Regions from separate parts of the Nonomuraea sp. NPDC005730 genome, predicted to be linked through region 1. Evidence: riboswitches for the same ligand, from Rfam matches in the RefSeq annotation. Region 1 holds a riboswitch; each other region holds the start of a gene.
The links. A riboswitch is a leader RNA that binds a small molecule or an ion and turns the genes downstream of it on or off. The one in region 1 is predicted to bind cobalamin.
Positions count from the first base shown of each region.

Region 2: linked by a shared signal. The riboswitch ahead of cobN (cobaltochelatase subunit CobN) and the one ahead of ABZ444_RS24560 (CbtB domain-containing protein) in region 1 are both predicted to bind cobalamin.
Region 3: linked by a shared signal. The riboswitch ahead of ABZ444_RS47365 (ribonucleoside-diphosphate reductase subunit alpha) and the one ahead of ABZ444_RS24560 (CbtB domain-containing protein) in region 1 are both predicted to bind cobalamin.

Region 1 covers NZ_JBEXYK010000021.1:126,303-129,567, reverse strand. The annotation lists gene ABZ444_RS24570 (histidine phosphatase family protein) at 1-298, opposite strand, end outside; gene ABZ444_RS24565 (CbtA family protein) at 304-1,089, opposite strand; gene ABZ444_RS24560 (CbtB domain-containing protein) at 1,099-1,290, opposite strand; cobalamin riboswitch at 1,325-1,454, opposite strand; gene ABZ444_RS24555 (nuclear transport factor 2 family protein) at 1,639-2,070, shown strand; gene ABZ444_RS24550 (RNA polymerase sigma factor) at 2,364-2,930, shown strand; gene ABZ444_RS24545 (CU044_5270 family protein) at 2,927-3,265, shown strand, end outside.
Region 2 covers NZ_JBEXYK010000077.1:5,288-8,552, forward strand. The annotation lists gene cobN (cobaltochelatase subunit CobN) at 1-1,243, opposite strand, end outside; cobalamin riboswitch at 1,278-1,455, opposite strand; gene cobG (precorrin-3B synthase) at 1,495-2,664, shown strand; gene ABZ444_RS45710 (precorrin-8X methylmutase) at 2,661-3,265, shown strand, end outside.
Region 3 covers NZ_JBEXYK010000085.1:12,569-15,833, reverse strand. The annotation lists gene ABZ444_RS47375 (helix-turn-helix domain-containing protein) at 1-202, shown strand, start outside; gene ABZ444_RS47370 (alpha/beta hydrolase) at 332-1,288, opposite strand; cobalamin riboswitch at 1,498-1,703, shown strand; gene ABZ444_RS47365 (ribonucleoside-diphosphate reductase subunit alpha) at 1,831-3,265, shown strand, end outside.

The sequences.
Region 1 (3,265 bases):
CGTGCGGGTCGGCCAGCCAGCTCGCCAGCGCGTCCGGCTCCTCCAGCGCGACCCGCCCGTACGGCAGGCCCCGCCACCGGCCGCAGTCCGCCTCCGCCAGGGCGGGGGTCTCGCGTGCCGCCAGCCCCATGGCGGCGGCCGTCTGCCGCGCGGCCCTGCCGGGAGCGGCCCAGGCCGCCGACGCCTCGACGGGCCGTAACGCGGCGGCCCTGGTCAGGCTCGCCGCGTCGGCGTCCTCGTCGGCGGGAAAGCAGCCGGCCCGCATCCCCGGTGTCGTGGCATGCCGGACGAACAGCACCCTGCTCAGCTCGGCGCCGCGACCAGCGGATGAGCCGCCGCGCGTCGCTCCGCCCGGTCGCTCGCCCAGCCGAACAGCACGCCGAACGCCGCCCAGAAGACGAGCTGCGTGCCGATCGAGGCGAGCCGGAACTCCCACAGCAGCGTGGCGGGGAACCCCTCGGGCACCTCGTCGACCGCCGGCAGCAACCACCACGCGGCGACGACGGGCACGAGGAACGCGACCGCCGCCGCCGTCCAGCGCGCCCACGGGTCGCCCTCGACGCGGCGGGCCGTCGCCACCGCGATCGCCGTCGCCGCCAGCCCGACGAGGATCATCACCACGTAGAGCAGCGTGCGGCTGTCGATGGTGTCCGGATCACCCACCGCAGGCGGGTTGGCCGGATATTTCACGAAGGGCACGAGGATGATCGCGGCGAACGCCGTACCGGCCGCGGCCACTGCCAGCCGCCCGTCGGAACGTGGGCCGACCCGCCCGCGCAGCCCGGCGAACACCAGGGCGAACACCCCGCCCACGGCGAGCCCGTAGAGGCCGGTGGCCAGGAACAGCCCCGCCTTCTGCACGGGCCTGCCGACCACGGCCTCCTCGCCGTGGCTGTGCTCGGCCGCTTCGGCGTGGCCGTGCCCGGCCGTCCCGGCGTCCGGATCGGGCGACCCGGACCGGGCGGCGGCCTCCTCCAGGGCGATCGCGTGATCCACGCGAGGTTCACCGAAGGCGAAGGCGAAGGCGCCCGCGATCAGTCCGGCCAGGAGTCCGATGAGCAGACCTCTGGCCAGGAAGGTGCGTACCATGCCCGGCCCTCAGTGGCAGGGCACGCCGAGCAGGTGACGCCCGTCGTGCATCAGCTCGTGCAGGAAGGTGCCGGTCTGGGAGATGGCGCCGTTGTCCATCAGAACCAGGTAGGCCACCAGCAGCAGCACGGGCACGGCCAGCAGCAGCCAAGGGCGCAGGCGCGGAAAGGGAATCGTCGAAGGGGTGGACAACCCACTCATGTCAAGCCTCCTCAGGGGTCACGCGTCCCATATCACGAGGTCACGGCTGCCAAGCGACCTGGCTCCCGGGATCCACGTCCCGGATACAGTGGCGCGTCCGCACCGGCATCTCACCGGATTTCCCTTGGACAACCGTGAAATCTACCGGAACGTATCCTTTCCTCACGTTCGCGTCAATATGCGAACGATGGCCCCCGGGTCGCCGGCCAGGTACGCCCCGTCCCGGGTTCGCCGCCACCCCGCTCCGTGCCAAGGCAGTCAGGACTGCGGATCTAGCATGCGTTGGTGATTCGACCGCATATCGGGAGCCAGGTTGGGCATCGAGCGATTGGGGAGGGATCCGGTGCCATGAATGTTGCCCGCGAGGTGCGCGACCGCTATACGGACGCGTTCAACGCTCACGATATGCAGGCGCTACTTCGCACTTTCAGCCCGACCGGGGTGTCCATCAGCCCCGAAGGCGTATCTCAGGGACACAGCGAGCTGGCCTCCTATCTGGAGGAGTTCTGGGCGGCATTCCCCGACGTCCGGGCGGTGATCACGGAGTCCTCCGAAGGTGAGGCCACAACCGTCGACGAGCTTCTCATGGTGGGCACCCATCGAGGGCCGTACACCATGCCCGACGGTCAGGTGCTTGCCGCGACGGGTCGCCCTGTTCGTTTGCGATGCTGTTATGTCTGCACGGTGGAAGACGGACTCATAACGAGTTTGCGCCTGTATTTCGATCAACTGGAGCTGCTCAGCCAGCTCTCCTGCTCGGTGACTTTGCTCCGTCCTTAGCGGATCGCATCCGCTCGTCCTGCACCTGGCAGATGTACCTTCAGCAGGGCTCTGGTCGATCTTCGCGACCGGCCGCACTCCGGCCACATGACGACGGAAACTCGGCGTCAACGGCGCCCTGCTGTCACTGGGCTTCGTCATCGGGACGATCGGCGGCGGCCTCATCACCAGCGGCCGGTTCCGGTATGCAGCCGCGCCGGCTCCCGCCAGGCTGGGGTGAGCAGACGTCGTGAACACTTGTCCCGTGATCGGTGAAGAACCGGTGTGAACCCAGGGATCGAGAGGTGACCTCGATGTCACGCGCGCTGCCGGCCCAGGCAGCGGACGCCGTGATCATCGAACAGTCCAGGCGGGAGCCGGAGCGCTTCGCCGCCATATTCGACCGCTACTACCCCGAGATCCACGGCTATGCCGCGCGCAGGTTAGGCGCGGGCCTGGCCGACGACGTCGCCGCGGAGACGTTCCTCATCGCCTTCGACAAACGGGCAGGCTACGACGTCTCCCGCGCCGACGCGCGGCCCTGGTTGTACGGCATCGCCTCCAACCTCATCGCCCGCCATCATCGCGCCGAAGTACGCCAGTACCGGGCCCTGGCCAAGGCGGGCGCCGACAGCCCCGTGGAGGACCACGCCGACCAGGTCGCCGGGGCCGTCGACGCGGGAGCCCGCACGTCCCGGCTGGCCGAGGCGCTCGCCGAGATCGCCGATCGCGATCGGGACGTGCTGCTCCTGGTCGCCTGGGCGGAGCTGACCTCGGAGGAAGCGGGCAGCGCGCTCGGCATCCCGGCCGGAACGGCCCGCTCACGACTGCACCGGGCCCGCAGAAGAATCCAAGCCGCACTGGAAAGGGACGGATCATGAACGACCTCGAAAGGCTGCGCGAGGACTGGGCGCGCCCGGCGCCGCCGGCCCCCGACGCCCAAGCCGCAGCGCGGGCGGCTCTCCTGGCCCGCGCCGGCCGTCCACGCTCCAGGCGCGGATGGGCGATCCGGGCGCTGGCGGTGGCCGCCGGCGCCGTGATCATCGCTACCGGGGTGAGCGTGTTCCAGGGAGAGCGCACGCTGCCCGCCGCCAACGCTCAGGTGGTGCTGACCAGGATCGCGGCGGCCGTACAGGAGAAGGAGTTCGCGCCGCCCCGCGGCGACCAGTGGATCTACACCGAGAACCGTGACGTGGGCTGGGACAAGGGTATCGAC
Region 2 (3,265 bases), on a different contig from region 1:
CCGGGTTGCCCGCCAGGTGCTCCTCGGTCAGCCAGTCCTGGTCCTGGCCACCGGCGGCGATCAGCGCGTGGATGAGCGCGTCGCCGTCCTGGTCGGCCACGCCGGGGAAGCCGTCGCCCAGGTCGTAACCCGCCTCGGCGAGGCGGGCCAGCAGCCGGACGGTGCTCGCGGGGGTGTCCAGCCCGACCGCGTTGCCGACGCGGGAGTGCTTGGTCGGGTACGCCGACAACATCACCACCAGCCGCCGTTCGGCGGGAGGGGTGTGCCGCAGCAGGCCGTGGCGCACCGCGATGCCCGCCACCCGGGCGGCCCGCTCGGGGTCGGCGACGTAGACGGTCAGCCCGTCGGGGTCGATCTCCTTGAACGAGAACGGCACCGTGATGATCCGCCCGTCGAACTCCGGGATCGCCACCTGGGAGGCCGCGTCCAGCGGCGACAGCCCGTCGTCGTTCTCCTCCCACGCCTGCCGGGTGGTGGTCAGGCAGAGTCCTTGCAGGATGGGCACGTCGAGCTCGGCCAGCGCGCCGACGTCCCATGCCTCGTCGTCGCCGCCCGCTCCCGCGGTGGCCGGACGGGAGCCACCCGCCGCCAGCACCGTGACGACCAGCGCGTCCGCCGCGCGCAGCGTGTCCAGCAGCTCCGGCTCGGCCGCGCGCAGGGACGAGCAGAAGACCGGCAGCGCCTGCCCGCCCGCGTCCTCGACGGCGTCGCACAACGCCTCGACGAACGCGGTGTTGCCGGCCATGTGGTGCGCCCGGTAGTAGAGCACGCCCACCACGGGACCGCCGGTGGTCCTGGCGGGGCGGTCCAGCCTTCCCCAGGTGGGGGCCGGGGCGGGCGGCTCGAACCCGTGCCCGGTCAGCAGGACGGTGTCGGACAGGAACGCGTGCAGCTGGGCCAGGTTGGCCGGACCGCCATGGGCCAGGTAGGCGTGTGCCTCGGCGCACACCCCGCCGCTGACCGTGGACAGCTCCATCAGCTCGGCGTCGGGAGCCTGCTCCCCGCCCAGCACCACCACCGGGCGCGGCCCGGCCAGCAGCGCGTCGAGCCCTTCGGCCCAGGCCCGCCGCCCGCCCAGCAGGCGCACCACGACGAGGTCGGTCCCCTCCGTCAGGCCGGGGACGTCCTCGGCGGTCAGCCGGGCGGGATTGCCCAGACGGTAGCCCGCCCCGCAGGCGCGAGCGCTCAGCAGGTCGGTGTCGGAGGTGGAGAGCAGCAGAACGGTACGGCTGTCGCCAGGCACGGCGCATTCCTCCCTCGGGGTCCTCGCCCCGGTCGCGGGTGACACGACGGCAGGAGTCTCCTGGCTCCCGGATCGACGCTCACCCCGGCCTTCCCGCCCGTTTCCGGGCAGTGGCCTCGTGGTGGGGTTCGCTCCCCGGTCACAGTGGCGGGACCGCGCCGGTTTCGCACCGGCTTCCTCCCATTGCCATCGCCTACGCCGAAGCTTACGACAGGAGCGACCCGTCCCAGAAGTGGCGTTACGATCCCTTCGTGCCCGTAGGTGAATCTTCCGGACGTACGCGGCCCGATGCCTGTCCCGGGGCGCTCCAGGTGCACGAGGCCGCCGACGGCCCGCTCGCCCGCGTGCGCCTGCCCGGCGGCGCGGTGTCGGCCGCGCGGCTCCGCGTGCTCGCCGTCTGCGCGGCCGAGCTGGGAACGGGGGTGATCGAGCTGACGTCGCGGGCGAACGTCCAGGTGCGGGGGCTGCGCTCGCCCGAGGTCTTCGCCGGGCGGATCGCGGCGGCCGGGCTGCTGCCGTCGCCCGCGCACGAGCGGGTGCGCAACATCCTGGCCTCGCCGCTGAGCGGGCGCGGGCCGGACGGGCTGCTGGACGTGCTGGCGATGGCGGACGCCCTGGACCGGGCGCTGTGCGCGCGGCCCCGGCTGGCCGCCCTGCCGGGGCGCTTCCTGTTCGCCCTGGACGACGGCACGCGGGACGTCGCCGGGCTCGGCGCGGACGTCACCTACGTGGCGACCGGACGCCTGCTGCTCGCCGGCACCGACACCGGGCTGACCGTCGCCCCGGACGCGGCCGTCCCGCTCATGATCGACGCCGCCGAGGCGTTCCTGGACGAGCTGCCCCCCGACGGCCCGCGCGCCTGGCGCATCCGCGAGCTGCCGGACGGCCCCGTCAGGATCGCCGCCCGCCTGCGCGCCGGCGAACCAGGCCGGATGGACGCCGCGGACGCCGCGGACGCCCCGCCCGCCTCCGCGCGCCGCCCGTCCGCGGGCAGGATCGCGCAGCGGGACGGCCGCGTGGCGATCGAGGCACTCGTGCCGCTCGGCCGGCTGACGTCCGCCCAGGCCGGAGCCCTCGCGGACATCGGGCGGCCGGTGCGCCTGACGCCCTGGCGGACCGTCGTCCTGCCGGACCTCTCCCCCGGCGAGGCGGACCGGACCGAGCGGGCGCTGGCCGCCATCGGGCTCGCCACCGACCCGGACTCCCCCTGGGCCGGGGTCACCGCCTGCACCGGCCGTCCCGGCTGCGCGAAGGCGCTCGCCGACGTGCGGGCGGATGCCGGGCAGTGGGTGCGGGGCCTCGGCCGCGCGCCCGCCACGCCCGTCCACTGGGCCGGTTGCGAGCGGCGCTGCGGCCTGCCTCGCGGCCCGGTCCGCCAGATGATCGCGACGATCAAGGGATACGAGGAACGCCAGGAGTGAGCGACTACATCCGCGACGGTGCCGAGATCTACCGGCGCTCGTTCGCGACCATCCGCGCCGAGACCGACCTCACGGGCCTGCCGCCCGAGGTCGCCCAGGTGGCGGTGCGCATGATCCACGCGTGCGGCATGACCGACCTCGTGACCGACCTGGCCTGGTCCCCGGGGGTGGTCGCGCGGGCCAGGGAGGCGCTGCGCGGCGGCGCGCCGGTGTTGTGCGACGCCATGATGGTCGCCTCCGGCGTGACCCGGCGCAGGCTGCCCGCGGGCAACGAAGTGTTGTGCACGCTGGGCGATCCGCGCGTGCCCGAGCTGGCCGAACGCCTCGGCACCACCCGCAGCGCCGCGGCCCTGGAGCTGTGGCGCGACCGCCTTGAGGGCGCGGTGGTGGCGATCGGGAACGCGCCGACCGCCCTGTTCCGGCTGCTGGAGCTGGTGGCCGAGGGCGCGGGGCGCCCCGCGGCCGTGCTCGGCATCCCGGTCGGCTTCATCGGCGCGGCCGAGTCCAAGCAGGCGCTGGCCGACAGCGACCTGGAGCACCTGGTGGTGCACGGCCGTCGCGGCGGCAGCGCGATGACGGCGGCCGCGATCAACGCCATCGC
Region 3 (3,265 bases), on a different contig from region 1:
CGGGTTCTGGCGGGCGCACGTGCGGGTGCTGCTGGCGCAGGCGGGCGTCCCGGAGACCGAGGCGCTGGCCGACATCCTGCTCGCCCCGCTGGGCCCCGAGGTCTACGCCGAGCAGCGCAGGCGCGGGCTCACCCCCGAGCAGATCACCGCCGCCCTGGCCCGGCTGGCGCACGGCATCGTCGACCGGGAGGCCGGGCGCTGACCGCGCCGGCGGCGGCCCACCCCCAGGCCGCCGCCTTGTCGTACGGGTCGACGTTCCTGAAGGCCATCCCGACGATCTCCTCGACGTCGAGGGGCCGGCCCGTCCCGCCTGCCCGCTCCGGTCGCGGGGTTACGCGGTGAGGGCGTCGTGCAGGAAGCGGCGGATGTCCGCCCGCGCGTCCTCGGCCTGGGGGGCCAGGACCGGCATGCTGAGGAAGGCGTGCCCGGCCCCCGGGTACTCGGCCAGGCGGGCGGGGGTGCCGGCGGCCTGCAGCGCCTCGGCGTAGCGGCGGCCGTGGTCGGCGATCGGGTCGTGGGTCGGCACCGCCACGAACGCCGGGGCCAGCCCGCCCAGGTCGTCGGCATGCAGCGGGGAGAGCGCGCGGGCGTCCGTTCCCTCGGGCACGGCGAGCCGGTGGAACAGCCGCAACACCGGCACGCTGAGCGTCGGGGTGTCGGCGTACTGGGTCATCGAGGGGTGGTCGAACATCGTCCCGGCCACCTCCACGGCGGGGTTGACCAGCACCTGGGCCTTCAAGGGCAGGCCGGCGTCGCGGGCCCTGATCGCCGCCAGGGCGCAGATCAGGCCGCCGCAGCTCTCGCCGAACAGGACGGTCCGCGCCGGGTCGACGCCCCACTGCGCGGCGTTCTCCAGCACGTGCCGGAGCACGTCCCAGCCGTCGTCGGCGGCGGCGGCCAGCGGCGTGCGCTGGTCGAGGAGGCGGTGGTCCACCGAGACGACGACGGCGGGCAGGTGAGCGGCGAGGTGGCTGTTGACCCAGTCGCTCTGCGGCGCCGTGCCGACGAAGCCGCCTCCGTGCACGTGGAGCACGAGCGGCAGCACGTCCCCGCCGCCCGGCTCGGCCGCTGCTCGCGGCCGGTGGACCCGGACGGGGATGTCGCGGCCGGGCAGTGCCACCGTCCGCCAGTCGATGGTGACGCCGGGGTCCGGCCGGCCGGTGATCGCCTGTGCCTCGACGGAGGCGCGCAGCCGGTTCTCCGCCTCGGCGTAGGCGGCCAGTTCGGCGGCGGTGACGGTGTCCCAGTCCGGCACGACCGGACGCAGGCCGGTGGAGGTCTCGCTCATGGACGTCTCCTCAGAGTTTCGCTACTTGAAGTTTCGATACCTAAAGTAGCGAAAACGTGGCATCGCCGGCCTGTGACGTCGATCACATCCATCCGCCTCGCGGTCCGCGGACAGGACGGCCTGGCCGGCCTTGCGGCAGGCGGGCGGATCGCAGCCTGGGTTCTTCGCAACACGACATGTTGGGTGTGACTTTTTGATCCGCCCTATATATGGTGTCTCCCGCAGCCGGTTCGGTCGCCCCGCCAGGGCGGCCGAGGCAAGAGGGAACCCGGTGGAAATCCGGGACTGCCCCGCAGCGGTGAGTGGGAACGACCGCCGTCAGACGCACTGGGCCGAAGGCCTGGGAAGCGACGGCCAGTAGGCAGCGACAGCATGCCCATGAGTCCGAAGACCTGCCGGCGCGCCGCGCGCGATCATGCGTGCGCGGCTGCTCCGAGGCCGCGCGGGACGGTGGACGGACTGGCGAGAGGGCTGTGGCGCCTCGCCGTCCGCCTCCTGCGCGCGTTCTCGGCAACTGACCGAGTTCACGAGGGGAGAGCGCAGTGACGGTCACAGGGGACCCGATGACGGACCTGGCCGGGACGGCGCGGGCGGACGCCGACAGGTCCGCGCCGCGGCGCGTCCAGATGCAGGTGCGCAAGCGCAACGGCACCGCGGAGCCGGTGGACGTCAACAAGATCGTACGTGCGGTGGAGCACTGGGCGACCGATCTGACGGACATCGACCCGATGCGGGTGGCCACCAAGACGATCAGCGGCCTCTACGACGGGGCCACCACCGCCGAGCTGGACCGGCTGTCCATCCAGACGGCCGCCGAGATGATCGGCGAGGAGCCGCAGTACTCGCGCCTGGCCGCGCGGCTGCTGTCGGGCTACATCGACAAGGAGGTCCGCGGGCAGGGCGTGGCCTCCTTCAGCCAGGCGATCCGGCTGGGCCACGCCGAGGGGCTCGTCGGCGACGAGACCGCCGAGTTCGTCAACGCCAACGCCCGCAAGCTCGACGACGCCATCGACCTCACCGCCGACCTGCGGTTCGAGTACTTCGGGCTGCGCACGGTCTATGACCGCTACCTGCTGCGCCACCCGTCCACCCGGCTGGTGGTGGAGACGCCGCAGTACTGGCTGCTGCGCGTGGCCTGCGGGCTGGCCGAGACGCCCGCCGAGGCCGTCGGCTTCTACCGGCTCATGTCGTCGCTGGCCTATCTGCCCAGCTCGCCGACGCTGTTCAACTCCGGCACCCGGCACACCCAGATGTCCTCCTGCTACCTGGTCGACTCGCCCCGTGACGAGATCGGCTCCATCTACGACCGTTACGCCCAGGTGGCACAGCTGTCGAAGTTCGCCGGCGGGATCGGCATCTCCTGGTCGCGGGTGCGCTCCCGGGGCGCGCTGATCCGCGGCACGAACGGGCACTCCAACGGCATCGTCCCGTGGCTGCGCACGCTCGACGCGTCGGTGGCCGCCGTCAACCAGGGCGGCCGGCGCAAGGGCGCCGCCTGCGTCTACCTGGAGCCCTGGCACCCGGACGTCGAGGAGTTCCTGGAGCTGCGCGACAACACCGGCGAGGACGCCCGCCGCACCCACAACCTCAACCTGGCCAACTGGATCCCCGACGAGTTCATGCGCCGCGTCGAGGCCGACGGCATCTGGTCGCTGTTCGACCCCGACGAGGTCCCTGAGCTGCCCGACCTGTGGGGCGAGGCGTTCGAGGAGGCCTACCGCGCCGCCGAGCGCGACGGCCGGTACGTCCGGCAGGTCAAGGCCCGCGACCTGTACGCCAAGATGATGCGCACCCTCGCCCAGACCGGCAACGGCTGGATGACCTTCAAGGACGCCGCCAACCGCCTGTGCAACCAGGCGGCCGAGCCCGGCAACGTGGTGCACCTGTCCAACCTGTGCACCGAGATCGTCGAGGTGTCCAGCGACGCCGAGACCGCGGTCTGCAACCTGGGCTCGGTCAACCTCGCCGCCCATCTGA